2 regions of the Pseudoalteromonas piscicida genome follow, and region 2 is predicted to be linked to the other one. Evidence: predicted binding sites of a transcription regulator. Region 2 holds the regulator's gene; the other holds the start of a gene.
What was found. The regulator sigma-54, encoded in region 2, starts transcription at its own class of promoters, with help from an activator protein. The targets are predictions, from matches to a motif close to GTTGGCACGNNNNTNGNNT.
Positions count from the first base shown of each region.

Region 1: a site for sigma-54 is predicted at 1,645-1,663, ahead of B1L02_RS00275 (YggN family protein). Genes of this name have one in related genera too.

Region 1 covers NZ_CP021646.1:54,641-62,167, forward strand. Annotated here, with positions in the region: gene B1L02_RS00270 (PLP-dependent aminotransferase family protein) at 1-785, shown strand, start outside; gene B1L02_RS00275 (YggN family protein) at 824-1,609, opposite strand; gene B1L02_RS00280 (PA3496 family putative envelope integrity protein) at 1,898-2,083, shown strand; gene B1L02_RS00285 (c-type cytochrome) at 2,280-2,726, opposite strand; gene B1L02_RS00290 (DUF2721 domain-containing protein) at 2,828-3,292, opposite strand; gene B1L02_RS00295 (TlpA family protein disulfide reductase) at 3,305-3,817, opposite strand; gene B1L02_RS00300 (YqaA family protein) at 3,924-4,352, shown strand; gene folX (dihydroneopterin triphosphate 2'-epimerase) at 4,392-4,754, opposite strand; gene folE (GTP cyclohydrolase I FolE) at 4,762-5,316, opposite strand; gene folM (dihydromonapterin reductase) at 5,323-6,039, opposite strand; gene nadE (ammonia-dependent NAD(+) synthetase) at 6,112-6,948, opposite strand; gene B1L02_RS00325 (YceH family protein) at 7,009-7,527, opposite strand, start outside.
Region 2 covers NZ_CP021646.1:3,696,442-3,703,968, reverse strand. Annotated here, with positions in the region: gene mgtE (magnesium transporter) at 11-1,369, opposite strand; gene B1L02_RS17040 (HPr family phosphocarrier protein) at 2,092-2,361, opposite strand; gene rapZ (RNase adapter RapZ) at 2,362-3,228, opposite strand; gene ptsN (PTS IIA-like nitrogen regulatory protein PtsN) at 3,221-3,679, opposite strand; gene hpf (ribosome hibernation promoting factor) at 3,681-3,968, opposite strand; gene B1L02_RS17020 (RNA polymerase factor sigma-54) at 3,998-5,497, opposite strand; gene lptB (LPS export ABC transporter ATP-binding protein) at 5,544-6,269, opposite strand; gene lptA (lipopolysaccharide transport periplasmic protein LptA) at 6,269-6,811, opposite strand; gene lptC (LPS export ABC transporter periplasmic protein LptC) at 6,801-7,355, opposite strand; gene kdsC (3-deoxy-manno-octulosonate-8-phosphatase KdsC) at 7,352-7,527, opposite strand, start outside.

The DNA of each region.
Region 1 (7,527 bases), 490 kb from region 2:
GGTTAAAGGCCATTGAAATACCAGTTTGCCCGGATGATGGCATTTGGCTGAGCGACCTTGAACGGGCGCTTGAAAAGCATGATATTCGAGCTTGTGTGTTTTCTACCAGTATTAGTAACCCGCTTGGCAGTTTTATGCCAGATACGAGACGTGCGCAGCTGGTGGCGTTATTAGAGCAACGTGGCGTGGTGTTGATAGAAGACGATGTGTATGGGGATTTATATTTTACCGAGCAGCGTGGCATACCGGCACAAGCATTTAGCCACAAGGGCTTAGTGATCACATGTGCTTCTTTTTCAAAAACCGCAGCACCGAGCTATCGAGTAGGTTGGATGGTTGCCAGTCAATTTAGTGCAAAAGCAAAGCGTATAAAACGTGCGTTGAGTTGCTCGTCATCGTTAATGAATCAATGGGCATTGGCGGATTTTCTCAGCTCAGGGGGCTACGAGCGCCACTTAAAGCTGGTCCGCAAACGGTTAATTGAGAATCGAGATCGCATGATCCAAGCGGTGAATGTTGCATTTGGTCGTGAGGTAAGAGTCAGTCGCCCGCAAGGTGGTTGTGTACTGTGGTTAGACTTAGGCAAGCAAGTCGATGGTGCCTTGCTATTCCAAAAAGCCTTGGAGCGCGGGATCAGTATTACGCCTGGTACGCTATTTAGTGCCAGCAAAAAGTATCAAAATTGTATTCGTATCAGTTATGGTTTGCCGTGGGATGATTCGGTAGAGCAAGCGATTAAAACGCTGGGTGAGTTGGCTGATGCACAAAGGAAAGGGTTGGCATAACTTATCCTAAATTAGGAGTAAGTTATGCCAATTTCAGATTATTTAAATTTAAATAGTTGGTACTCCGACATTGCGGGGATAGACTTTGCGACAATGGCTTCGTTTTGCGCTATTTGCTCAAAGTCACCACACAGTGCGTCTGCTTTTTTCTCAATAGATTCTGCCTGTTGTTCAACTTTGGTTTCGATTTGTGTTGCGAAGTTTTCCATACGTTGTTCAAAGCTGCTCATATCACCGTTTGAATCCGACATTTCGTTGCCAATCGCCACCAGTAAGCTACCTATCGATTGCATCATGGCACCTTGTACTGCAGTCTCAATTTTCTCTTCAAACTGATTATCGAAATTTTGGCCAAACTCATTAAAGGTTTGCTTGCCCATCACAAATGCACCTTGCTGATAAAACGTATTTTGCACTTCCGTTTCGAGGTCGTCGATCACAGCATGAATGCTATCTAAACTGGTTAAATTAAAGGTTTGCGCCACTTCATTAAGGGCAACGCCCGCTAACTTTATGCCCTCAAAGGCAATGTCAGCCACTTGTGGTAGGCGGCCTCTTAGTTCATCACCATATTGCGTGAGCATCGTTTTTTGCTGCGTATTGAGTGCGATGCGCTCGCCATTGAGTATTAGTTCGCCGAGGTTGTTGATTTCAGCTGTTCTGTTTTTGGCCGTTGTGATCACCAAGTTATCAGGGGTGATCCTAACGTCATTCTGAAATTCTACTTCACAATTGTCACCACTAAACGTGATGTTATTTTTTTCGTGTGCAGCGACGGTGGTTGTCATCATCGTTGCTGCAGTTAGTAGTAAAATTTTATTCATGGTCGATCCTTATTGGCTCAGTTGTATGATTGTTGTTACAAGAACAATGCCAAATATGAATAACATTAAAATCAATGTGTTATGTTTTTGCATTGAAATTTAATGTGCTATAAAAGTGATGGAATTGACTAAAATATAGTTGTTTTTGTCAAAATGAATTAGGCAATAAAAAATTTTTATTGTAAGGATAAGAAACTCTCACTTTTCAGAATGACAATTTAGCGCTAAATAGTGATCTTGAGAGACGGCTCTCATTTTATTAATGACTATTTAATTTTGGAGTTAGTTGTGGGTAAGACATTCTCTTACGATGCGCTTGATGATGATTTTGCAGACGATGAATTTGAAAAGTTGGGTCGTAACCAACATGACAAGCAAAAACGTAAAGTCAAAAGAAAGCTAGACGACTACTTAGAGCAAAAACGCCTACGTAGAAATCTAGGCGATGATGATTTCGACTACATTGATGATTGATCACTAGGCGTCATCTACGAGTCTAGCACCGACAGTAACTCAATTTGGCTGTGTGATAAAGCAGGGCAGTGAGTTGTTGGGTGTGATGTCTGAGCTACTAGTTACTGTCTCGTTGGTGATAGCCAAGCAAGTGACGAGATATTCAGATAGTAAGCAGCCGCAAATATGCGGCTGTTTTGTTTTTATACGATTGGTATTAATCTTTGAAAGATTTATGGCAGTCTTTACAGCCTTTTGCCCAATCTTTAAATGCAGAAGCAATCAGCTTTTTGTCGCCAGAGTCAGCTGCAACAGCCAGTGCTTGAGCATACTCGGCAAATTGCTTGGCTTTACCATCGAACTCAGCTCTGTTTGACCAAACGGCTGGTAGGGCATCAGTATTGCCTTTGTCAGAACCGTCGATAAATGCTTCCCAAGGCATTTGCGATAATTGCGCAGCATTGTGAGCACGTTGCTTAAATACTTCTGCATCAAATGGCACTTTGCCTTTTAGCATGTCGCCCATATTGCCAATCTGGAAACGGATCAATTGGAAAGACGCTTGGCGGTATTCAATCGCATCTTCAGCCGATTCAAACATCGTGTTAGCTTGTGCTGTCGCTGCAAGGCAGCTAAATAGTGTGACGGTAAGTAGTTTCTTCATAGTAAACCCCTAATATTTTTCCCTATTTTCAATGTAAATTACAAATATAATCAAACAATTGCGATAAGTTCCCTGTGATGGAGGAAACTAGTTTCAAATAATCAGCTCTCGATGTCTTTGAATATCATGCCCCTGCGCATACTGCGGGTGGCTAGAAAGATTTCTCCAAGTAACGAGACAAACGCGCCAATAAGCAGCACCATAGCGGCGATAAAACAAGACGATAAAGTAATGCCCAATGGCATACTGTACAAGTGTGACATGAACAGCAGCATAACCACTGCACACACAAGCAACGCACTGAGTACACTCATGCTAAATGCAACGTGAATAAAGCGAGACCGTTTTAACAGCGCGCGCATTTCGCGGCTAAAGTGCATTTTGAGCTCTTCATCTTGCGTGGTATTGATCTTTCTATCAAGTAAGCGAGCCCTATCTGTGATCCGTGCTAAGCGATTTGATAGTACTCCTAAGGTCGCAGCAATACCCGTAATTAAAAATACAGGAGCAACGGCGGTCTGGATAACTTTGGCCATCGTGAGAATGCTAACGACTTCTGGATTCATATAGTTACCTCGTTAATTCCAGTTTAGTTTTGATAAGGTGTTGGGTTGCTCACCGATGAGGGTTTGCATCACTTGATTGTGTTCATCAAGCAATATGACTCGTGGAATGCCTTTGTTGGCATAGGTGTTGTAAATATCTCGATTAGGGTCGGCAACAAAATGGACGGGCAATTGCATGGTTTCGTTGAATTGCTCAAGCGTAGTGTTCGTTTCTTCTCGGCCAATGGCAACGATGGTTAAATCGGCTCGGGTTAATAATTCAGATTGTTTTAGTTCACTCAACAAACGTTGTGAATCAGAGCACCAAGTCGCGAATAAAATCACGAGTTTTTTGTGTTTAGCATCGAACCTAAGGGCTTGGTTTTTGATATCCGTAAATTGCAAGTGCTTGAAGGTGTCGCCAGCATGGATATAGGTCTCATAGCCATCTTCTGTTTTTGGTTGCGCTTCGTTAGAGGCTTTGCAGCCACTTAATCCGGTAGCGAGTATGGTACTAAGTAGTAACATTTTTATTGTTGTTTTCATGCCTATCCCTTGTTTCCATGTCAGTGTTTTTGAAGTCTTGCGCATATTTCAGTATATTGCCCGACTTAGGTGATTTCTTAAAGTCCAATTTCTTATAGCCGTTGATATGATTTACCTTTCTTTATTTGGGCTTGCTTTTATTGCCGCAACCTTATTACCTGCGTCGTCGGAGCTGGCATTGAGTGGGCTCGTTGTGAAACAACAAGGCGAATTAGTTTGGTTATGGCTGGCTGCGACAACGGGTAATTTACTTGGTAGCTGTGTGAACTATTATCTTGGTTGGTTTATCGCTAAATGGCGGGATAAGCGCTGGTTTCCGGTTTCTCAACGGCAATACGACAAGGCTTGCGGGTTGTTTAATCGTTACGGCAAGTTTTCATTGCTATTTGCTTGGCTGCCCATAGTCGGAGATCCTTTGACTGTGGTAGCGGGGTCTTTACGAACCTCTTTTGGGTGGTTTTTTGTGTTAGTCGCGCTCGGTAAAGGCGCCCGTTATGCACTGGTGATTTACCTTGCCCTACAGGTGATTTCTTAACACCAGAAGGCAAGGAAGAGAATATCGAAGTCAGATCGCTTAGTTCCTGTACCAATCAAGTGTGAGTGATACTGAGTCAGCAAACCGTAAAGCGTGTGGTTTATCTACGGTGACTTTCGCGTACGTCACGTCTTGATGTTGATGACATTCAGTGAGTATGTCTGCCACTAATTTCTCAAGTAACAAAAAATGCCCTTCTTCTACCAGTGTGATGACAGCTTTGGTCACCGTTTTGTAGTTAAGCGCGTGAGCCACGTTATCATGATCTAAACATGCCGTATCCGCTGGGTAGTGAATTTCAATATTGATCACCACATCTTGCTTTTTTTCCCGCTCCTCGGGATTAAAACCAATAAAGGTACGTAGCCTTAAATTCGTCACCTTAATAATGGCATTCGACATAGCGTGCTTATCCTTTCACTAACTGTAAAAATTCGTTGCGGGTTTTGGGGTCGCTTCTGAAGTTACCAAGCATGACAGACGTTCGCATGCTAGAATTTTGTTTTTCAACCCCACGCATCATCATACACATATGTTTGGCTTCAACGATCACGCCAACGCCTTTTGCGCCGGTGACTTCCTCAACGGCCTTGGCGATTTGATGAGTTAGCTGTTCTTGGATTTGAAAACGTCGGGCAAACATATCAACAATGCGGGCAAATTTAGACAAGCCAAGCACTTTACCGTTAGGTATATAAGCGATGTGACAACGGCCAACGAAAGGTAGAAGGTGATGCTCACACATAGAGTACAACTCTATATCTTGGACCAGCACCATATCATCGGCATCCGAGCTGAATACCGCGTTGTTGGTGATTTCATCCAGTGTTTGACGGTAACCCTGAGTCAGATATTCCATCGCTTTCGCTGCGCGCTTTGGTGTGTCTAGTAATCCTTCGCGGTCTGCATCTTCGCCCACTGCTTCAATAATTGTTTTATAACTTTGTTGTAATTTGTCTTGCATAATGCGTTACCTCAAATGGCGGCCACCGTCGATTTGTACCGTGCGTCCTGTCATATAGTTGCTGGAGAGTATCATGTCGACACTATTGATAACTTCTTTGCTACCAGGCTCAATTCCCATAATAGACTTTTTCAAGGTTTTTGCCTTGTACTCATCACTATCGTCTTGATTAAAGATGATAAGCGAAGGTGCAATGCTATTCACTTTGATGTCAGGTGCAAACTTAGCGGCAAATGACCGAGTTAGGTTATCCAATGCTGCTTTACTCGCGGCATAGGCAATGTGTTTTGGACTGCCTTTTTCTACTACATAGTCAGTAATATGGATCACATCACTTACATCATCGTTTGCTGTCAATAAGTCGCTCAAGGTATGATTGAGCAAATAAGGGACTTTAGCGTGGATCCGCATCATATTGTCGAATAATGCTGAAAAATCAGGATTGTTGGCTTCACAATCCCAGCTCGATGCATTGTGGATGATGGCGCTGAGCGCGCCGGTATGGGCACGAATTTGGTCGTTAAGCTGCGTGATTGCTTCTGGCTCGTCAAAATCTGCCTTGATACAAATAGCACCTTGCGATGCTAGTTCATTGATAACTTGGTGTTTGGTGCGATACGTCAATATGACGGCTTGCTGTTTAGCGAGAAAGTGTTTCACCAAAGCAAGTCCAATGCGCTGTGCGCCACCAGTAATTAAAATAGGTGCAGCTGCAGGGCTCATAAGTTAATCACCTTGTGAATTGATATATTAGGGGTGGCAGGGCGAATAATTAGTTATCTCCTGCCAGCAATACTATTGTTCGTCGTACACCGTAGGAATTGGTTGACGCTTGTGTTGAGTGCGCTGATAGATAGCAATAAGCTTTTCACTCACTTCACTGCTAACGGGCTTACCTTCAAGGAAGTCATCTATATTGTCATAACTAAGTCCCAGCGCTTCTTCGTCGGAAAGGCCTGGGCGGTCGCATTCGAGATCTGCCGTTGGCACTTTATGTACCAATCCAGCTGGCGCTCCGAGAAAAGCAGCCAGTGCGCGAACTTGGCGTTTTGACAAGCCAAACAAGGGCGCCAAGTCACAGGCGCCGTCACCAAACTTAGTGTAAAAGCCTGTAATGTTTTCAGCGCTGTGATCAGTGCCGACCACTAAGCCGCGAGTCAGGCCCGCAATTTCGTACTGCGCTACCATGCGCTGGCGTGCTTTTACGTTTCCTTTAATAAAATCCACGCTGGCTTGTGATGGCAATGGAATGTTGCCACCTGCCATTGATGCAAGCGCTTGCTCGTGCATGGCATCGGCCGCAGGTTTGATATTGACTGTTAAGCGCTGACTTGGTTGGATAAACTCGAGTGCAAGTTGCGCTTCATCTTCATCAGCTTGAACACCATACGGTAAGCGCATGGCAATAAATTTATAAGCCCCAGTACCATGCTCAGCATTGAGTTCATCAATAGCCAGCTGGCAAAGGCGTCCACAGGTTGACGAATCAACCCCTCCGCTTATGCCAAGCACAAGGGTGAAGCAGCCAGAGGCTTGTAATCGTGCTTTTAAAAATGAGACACGTCGTTTGACTTCAAATTCTGGGTCAATAATTGGCTGAACTTTCATTTCGGCCATGATTGCTTCACGCATACAGGTTCCTCAATACTATCGGGGCGATAAACTTCTATTATGTTGGTGCTGGCGCGCTTTTTAAAGCCCTAAATGTGCTTTGATGGTGGCGAGTTCTTGCTTTAATTGTTCGACCTCAGCAATCAAGCTTTCGATTTCGCTGTCATTTTGTGTGCAGGTCAACGGCTCTGGCGACGTTGCTGCTGGTTCAACTACTTGATCGCCAAACAAGTGTTGATATCGACTTTCTCGCTTTCCTGGCTCTCTGGCAAGCTTAACCACATAATCATGTTCTTGCATCGCACTTAATGTCGATTCAACGTCCTGTACGGAGCTAAATTCTGCGAGACGGTTGCTGCGGGTGCGCAGTTCGCCTGGGGTTTGTGGTCCACGCAGTAACAACAAGCAGATAATCGCTTTTTGTTTTGCGTTGACTTTAAGCTGGCCAAAATCACTGTTACAAAAGCGTTGGCTATACTTGTCGACGCGACCAGACAGCCCTTCGTCGCAGGTAATTAAGCGTTTTTCTTGTAGGCGAGTCAGTGTGTCTAGCACGTCATTTTGCGAGAGTTCCATCACCGGCTCGCGATTCGACTTTTG
Region 2 (7,527 bases):
ACTGTTACTGCTACACTAACAACCAAGTTGCCGTGCCAAGGAATGCAAAGATCCCAACGATATCAGTAACTGTTGTTAGTACTACACTACCAGCTAGCGCTGGGTCGATATTCATTTTCTTTAGCATAATTGGAATACTGGCACCCGCGATACCTGCCGCGACTAAGTTCATAAACATCGCGAAGGCAATAACGGCACCGAGTGTAAAATCCCACTGCCATACAGCAATAACTCCAGCGATCAAGACAGACCATAGGACACCGTTTAGGGCTCCGATCGCCAGTTCTTTACCCATTAAAAACTTTTGGTTAGTTTGGTTGATATGACCAAGGGCAATACCACGAATCACTAAGGTTAGCGTTTGACTACCGGCAACGCCACCCATACTTGGTACTATGCCATTTAACACCGCGAGAATCGGTAAAATATCCAGAGTTCCTTCGAAGAAGCTTGCAACAAACGCTGCCATCAAGGCGGTTAGCAGGTTAATCCCAAGCCAAATAGAGCGACGCTGGCTACTTTTTAGAACTGGCGCAAAGGTATCTTCTTCGTCTTCAAGACCTGCCATACTTAATAAACTGTGCTCGGCATCTTCACGGATGACGTCAACAACGTCGTCGATGGTGACACGACCAAGCAAATGGGCGTTATCGTCAACGACGGGAGCTGAGATCCAGTTATGGCGCTCAAAAAGCTGCGCCACTTCAGACTCATCCATGGAGATAGGGATCGTTTCCTTATCTTCATCCATCAAGTCTCGAACCATGCTGTCAGGAGACTTAGTTAATAAGGTATTGACAGGCAGCGTGCCTAAAAAGCAGTTGTCTTTATCAACTACATACAACTCGTCCGTACCGTCTGGCAATTCGCCTTTAAGACGTAGATATCTAAATACAACCTCTAAGGTAACATCGGGTCGAATGGTGACCGTGTCGGTGCTCATCAAGGCACCTGCCGAGTGCTCCTTATAGGACAATGCTTGTGTCGCACGTTCTCTGTCTTGGCTATCCATCGCACCGATAACGTCTTGGTAGACGGTATCAGGCAAGCTTCTCAGGACATCACCAAGGTCATCGTCGTCCATATCTTCTGTCGCGGCAGCAATTAGCTCCGGTTCCATCTGGGCGATGATCCCAAGTCTTACGTCCTCTGATAGCTCTTCTAAGACATCCCCTTGGATATCTGGGTCAACGAGCTGCCACAACATAGAGCGAACTTTATGAGGAGATGATTCTAAAAGCAGTGCAGTGTCACAAGGTGCGGTCTCTGCGAGCATACGCCTAACTTGAACAAACTGACCACTGTTTAAGGCTTTGGTTACCTTTTGGAGTTGTTCCAGTGTGTAGTCTTGTTCAAATACTTCAGGCATAGGCATCCTTATTGATAATGCTGGCGGATAACGTGATTAAGTTAACCCTATTCATTTATTTTATAGCAGAAACCTATTTCTTAATTTGAATTTTACTCGTGTTGTTTCCGCTGGTGGGTTGCTATCGTTAATGCACGCTAAATATGCGAGCAACGATAAAGTAGGCTTGTCTCGGCAACTCGCTTTACTGCACGAGATAAACCTAAATTGGTATTACAGTGTAACTCAGTTTATTGGGAACTACCAAGGTTTACGCTTAATTATGAGAGACTTATTATACCAATTCGCTTAATTAAGTGATCTATTTTGAGGCGAGAAAATCTTGTCGATAACACGGCGAAAATTTTGCTATTTAACCTGAGGTTTGGATAAGGAATGTTCCAACTCATTGTTGCTAAAGCACAACTTAGTTTTTTCCTTGTCTAGCCAGCAAGTTTTAGGGAAAACAAGGCGAATTTACGCACCAATAGCTGGCTATTGGAAGTGAATTCAACGCAGTTAGCGCTAAAACTGGCTGCTAGAAAGGCATTAATTATCCGCAGCTCAGGTTATTTAGTTGTTCTAAATGAAAAATTTTTAACACAGTTAGCGTCAGATTTGCTCCTTCAAATTGAGCAAGTATTAAGACTAATTGGTATTATACCAGTCTGGTTACGGAGGGGGAGGGTAGCAGGGAATACATGAATCAGGCCTTAGTGCTATATTGGTGATAGCAGCTTGAGTCACTCAGATTCATTAAACTTATTTTCTATTAATCCACCAATGGCGTCTAGTGCATACTGAGCATCAGGACCTTCGCAGACAACTCGCACCTCTTTTCCCTGGCTGCTTTCAAGTAACAACAGTGCTAGTACGCTGTCTGCAGCAGCACTTTTGTCTCCCTGATATAAGGTCACTTCGGCATCAAATTGTGTCGCTAACTGAGCAAGAACTGTCGCAGCCCGAGCGTGTAGACCGAGTTTATTCTGGATTAAAAACGTATCTTCTAACATCTAACCCTCTTGCTCACGGTGACGAATTTTGACGTTAGGATGGGTTTTAGCAAAACGCTCGCCAATGGTTTGCGCTAAGTATACTGAGCGATGCTGTCCACCAGTACATCCGATAGCAATCGTTAGGTAGCTACGATTGTTACGTTCTAAGTGTGGTAACCAAGTTTGTACAAAGGTTTGGATCTGCCAAGTGAATTTTTGCACGATACTGTGGCTCGACAAATAGTCTTTGACAGGCTGATCTAGGCCCGTGAGCGGCTTAAGCTCAGGCTCCCAATGTGGATTTGGCAAAAAGCGCGCATCAAAAACGTAATCCGCTTGTTTTGGGATGCCATGTTTAAAGCCGAAAGATTCAAAAGTAATAATGAGTTGTTTGTCTTTCTTGCCTAAGATTTTTTCGCGGATATCTTCTGCAAGTTGATGAACGCTAAGGCCTGTGGTATCGATGAGAAAGTCGGCTCGAGTGATCAATACGTCTAACAGTTCACGTTCTTTTTTTATCGCGACATCTAATGGAAGATTATGCAGTGAAAGAGGGTGCAAACGGCGTGTTTCAGAAAAGCGCTTTATCAGGGTTTGGTCATCACTGTCTAAATAAAACAGGGTAGGTTTGGCGAAACCGGGCAAGTATTCAAGAATGTCATTAAACTCGTCCTGTTCTTTAGGCAAGTTTCTAACATCAATGCTCACTGCAATTTTATTATAATTGTCGGAAACGCTGCGGACTAAAGACGGTAGCAAATTGACCGGAATATTATCTACACAATAGTAGCCTAAGTCTTCCAATACTCGAAGCGCTACAGATTTACCAGAGCCTGAGCGGCCACTGATAATGATAAGCTCGAGTCCTTTTTCTTCATCACTCATCAGATTCACCTTGGATCACTGCATATAACTCATCATCACTTTTTGCTTGCCTGAGCATTTTACAAAAAGACTTGTCTTTGAGTGTATCAGCAATCGCCGCTAAGGTCTTCAGGTGCTGTTGATTATCACCTTCAGGTACGATGAACGCGACAAAAATATCGACAGGCTGCTTATCTATGGCTTCAAACTGGATCCCTTGTTCGCTGACAAGGACCATTGCAAGGATTTTATCCAAACCTTCAAGTCGACCATGGGGAATAGCAATGCCTTTACCGATCCCTGTGCTGCCTAATTTCTCTCGCGCCATTAAAGCGTCCAAGATAGCATGTTGACTGGCATTCGGAATTTGGCTATGAGCCAGTTCGCTGATGTATTCTAAAATACGTTTTTTGCTATTAAAAAGGACCGCAGCTTTACTGCAGTCCTTGTTCACTAATTCACTTAATTTCATTTTAGTGTCGAGTGAGCTTCTCTTTGTGTTTAATAACTTGACGATCTAGCTTGTCGATAAGGCCATCAATTGCGGCATACATATCTTGATGCTCTGTTGATGCAAATAGCTCGCCGCCGTTTACGTGTAATGTTGCTTCTGCTTTTTGTACTAGTTTCTCGACATCAAGGATCACATGCACGTTATTGATATGATCAAAGTGCCTTTCTAGCTTCGCAAACTTGTTGGTGACATAGTCTCTTAATGAGTCAGTAATTTCTACATGGCGACCAGTTAGATTTAGTTGCATAAGCATTTTTCCTTCTTGGGTTTTACGTCTTATATCAAGCTTTTACGCTGATTTGACGGTGGAATGGCTAGGGATTCACGATATTTTGCAATCGTGCGTCTCGCTACCTTAATTCCTTGCTCAGCTAAGATATCTGCAATTTTGCTGTCACTCAATGGCTTAGCAGTATTTTCTGCAGCTATCAGCTTTTTGATAAGTGCTCTAATTGCTGTAGAAGAGCACTCACCTCCATTTTCTGTACTTACATGGCTAGAGAAGAAATACTTCAGCTCAAATATTCCCCGTGGTGTATGCATGTATTTTTGTGTCGTTACTCGTGAAATTGTGGACTCATGCATCTCAACCATTTCAGCAACATCATTTAGCACCATAGGGCGCATTGCTTCGGGGCCATGTTCAAAGAATGCCTGTTGTTGTTGCACAATGCAATTGGTAACTTTTAATAAAGTATCATTGCGGCTTTCTAAGCTTTTAATAAACCACTTTGCTTCTTGTAAATGTGAGCGAATAAACTGACTATCCGTGCTGGATTTCGCCGTTCTAGACATGGCAGCATAATGGTCGTTTACTCTTATTTTAGGCATAGCATCAGGATTTAGCTCTACGACCCAACGACCTTTTACTTTTTTCACCGATACGTCAGGGATAACATATTCAGGCTCTTCATGAATAATGCTTGCCGCTGGCTTTGGATTAAGACTATGAATTAACGTCATGACCTCTTTGAGGTCCGCCTCTTTAAGGCGCGTTTTCTTTGCCAAAGTTCGATAGTCACGGCTGGCAAGCAAGTCGATATGCTCTGTCAGGATCATTTTCGTTTCGGCAATCCATGGCGTATCTGGAGCGAATTGATTTAGCTGAATACACAAGCATTCTTGTAAACTGCGCGCTGCGATACCGACAGGGTCAAAAAGTTGAATGCGTTTGAGTACGGCTTCGACTTCATCCAGCTCAATAGGCTCTTCGCTATTTTCGTCATTAATGCTTTCTAAAATGTCTTCGCAAGATAAGGTTAAAATGCCTGACAGGTCTACCGCTTCAATAATCGCAATCGCGATAGCTCTATCGGTTGGGCTAAATGGCGTCAGTTCGAGTTGCCACATGAGATAATCATGGAGAGATTCAGAGGTTTCCCCTTGATAAACATTATCGTCATCAGGCAGAGGGCCTGAACTTGCAGCCGGCGCTGCACTCATGTACTCATCCCAAGTGACATCCATGGCAAGGTCATCACTCACAGTGTCTTTGCTCATGGCGGTATCTGAGTCTATTTCATAGTCACTAACAGGCACTTCATCGCCTGAATCTTGATTATCGTCAGCGCTGCTCTTTTCTTGGCCGTGTTGGTCAGCATTTTCGCCGTCAGTATTATCACCTTCTTCCACTTCCAACAATGGATTGCTGTCTAATGCTTCTTGTATTTCTTGTTGCAGATCCAAGGTACTAAGCTGCAGCAAGCGAATGGCTTGTTGCAGTTGCGGAGTCATTGTAAGTTGCTGCCCCATGCGCAGCTGTAATGATTGCCTCATGTATCTCTAACAATCCTTTTTAACAGTTATTAATACTACGTCTTAACTATAGCTTGAATTGTTCGCCTAGGTAGACATCTCTTACGGTTTGATCTGCCAAAACATGTTCTGGCGTGCCTGCAGCGATTAACTCACCATGTGAAACGATGTAGGCCTTTTCACATACGTCCAGTGTTTCTCTAACATTATGGTCGGTGATTAACACACCGATACCGCGGTTTTTTAGGTGCTCTATTATCGTCTTTATATCTAACACCGAAATAGGATCAACACCAGCAAAAGGTTCATCTAACAGGATAAACTTTGGGTTTGCGGCTAAAGCGCGAGCAATTTCTACTCGTCTTCTCTCACCTCCCGACAATGCCATGCCCTGTGAATCACGAATGTGTTGAATATTAAATTCATCTAGTAACTCGTTTAGTTCAGCTTCTCTTTCAACTTTAGATAAGTCTTTTCGAGTTTCTAAAATCGCCATCAAATTTTGATAGACAGTGAGTTTTCTAAAGATTGAAGACTCTTGTGGTAGATAGCCAATGCCGAGTCGTGCACGGCTGTGCATCGGCAGCAAAGTGATATCTTCGTCATCAATCTGAATAAAGCCTTTGTCGCTTGGTACTAGCCCTACAATCATGTAAAAAGTAGTGGTTTTGCCTGCGCCATTTGGTCCCAACAAGCCTACAATACTGCCAGCTTGAACACTTAAGCCAACATTCTTAACGACTTGGCGACCTTTATAACTCTTTGCTAAACCAGTTGCTTTGAGCTCGCTCATTAATTATTACCTTCTTCCTGCGCTTTTTTGTCTTTTGCGTCTTTTTTATCATCCACAGGAACAAGGATGGTTCTGACACGAGAATCTTCCTGATCTGAGCGCTCTGCACTGATCAATTGTTTTTCAATGTCATAAGTGATGACCTGCGCATTTATCTTTTGCCCAGTTTGATTGATTTCCGCATCGCCAGAAATGACTAAGGTGCCCTTCGCAACGTCGTAACGAATTTCATTTGCTTTTGCTTCTAGCAAATTACCATCAGGTTGACGTTCGCTAAAAGTGGCTGGGCTGCCAGTTGCAACAAGCAGCTGTTTATTGGTGCCAAGTTCGGCACGGCGATGTACTTCTAGGCGATCGGCATTTATTTTTCTGTTGCCATGAATAATGACGACATTCTGTTCAAAAATACCGATATTGCTTTGCAGCTGAGCTTGCTGACGGCCAGCATCAATAATGACTTCATTTTGTTCTGCAGCAACTGCCAGAGTAGAACTTGCAAGCAAGCCGATGAAAACTAGTTTGTTAATGATTTTACTGGTCATAATAAATTGTCTTTGTGTGGTTGATGAGTTCGATCACTTGCTTTTGCAGATCCGCATGTAGTCCTTTACCTGTGATCCTAAGACTAGGACCTGTGATAACGACAGGATGTTCCGACTTCATCAATTTTTGCTTAATTTCAACTCGTACATTATCGGCATTGATATCAGTGATCATGGCATTAGGTGTTAAATTCTTTGCCAGTACATTGCCCTCTAATATTAAGGTATTGTTTTCATATAGTGTTGCTTCTAATGCACTTATCTGCCAATTCTGCTCACCGTTGTACAAGGTGAAAATAGGTTTTTCAAAGTGACTAAAGCCAAGGTCTTGATACAATTCCATCTTATCAGCAGTTACCTGATAGTTTAATAAGCCATTTTCACTATAGGTAGTTTGCTGGAGTGTCGTTGCAACATAATCGGGCTTAGCTAACGGTTCATCTTCTTTTGTTGGATCCGTCTTTGATGGATTAAACATGGGTGACCACATCCATACCATTAAAGAGCTAAATATAATGAGTAAGATGACACGCAATACGGTCATGTACTTGATCCTTTGGAAGTTAATAAGTGATGTTGGCTGAGCATGAGAAGATCTGTAAGCTCTCTCACTGCACCAAAACCACCAGGCATCAACGTCGTATAATGAGCGATATGCTTAACAAGTGGATGTGCATCGTTGACGGCAACGGCAAAACCGACTCGTTCCATTACTG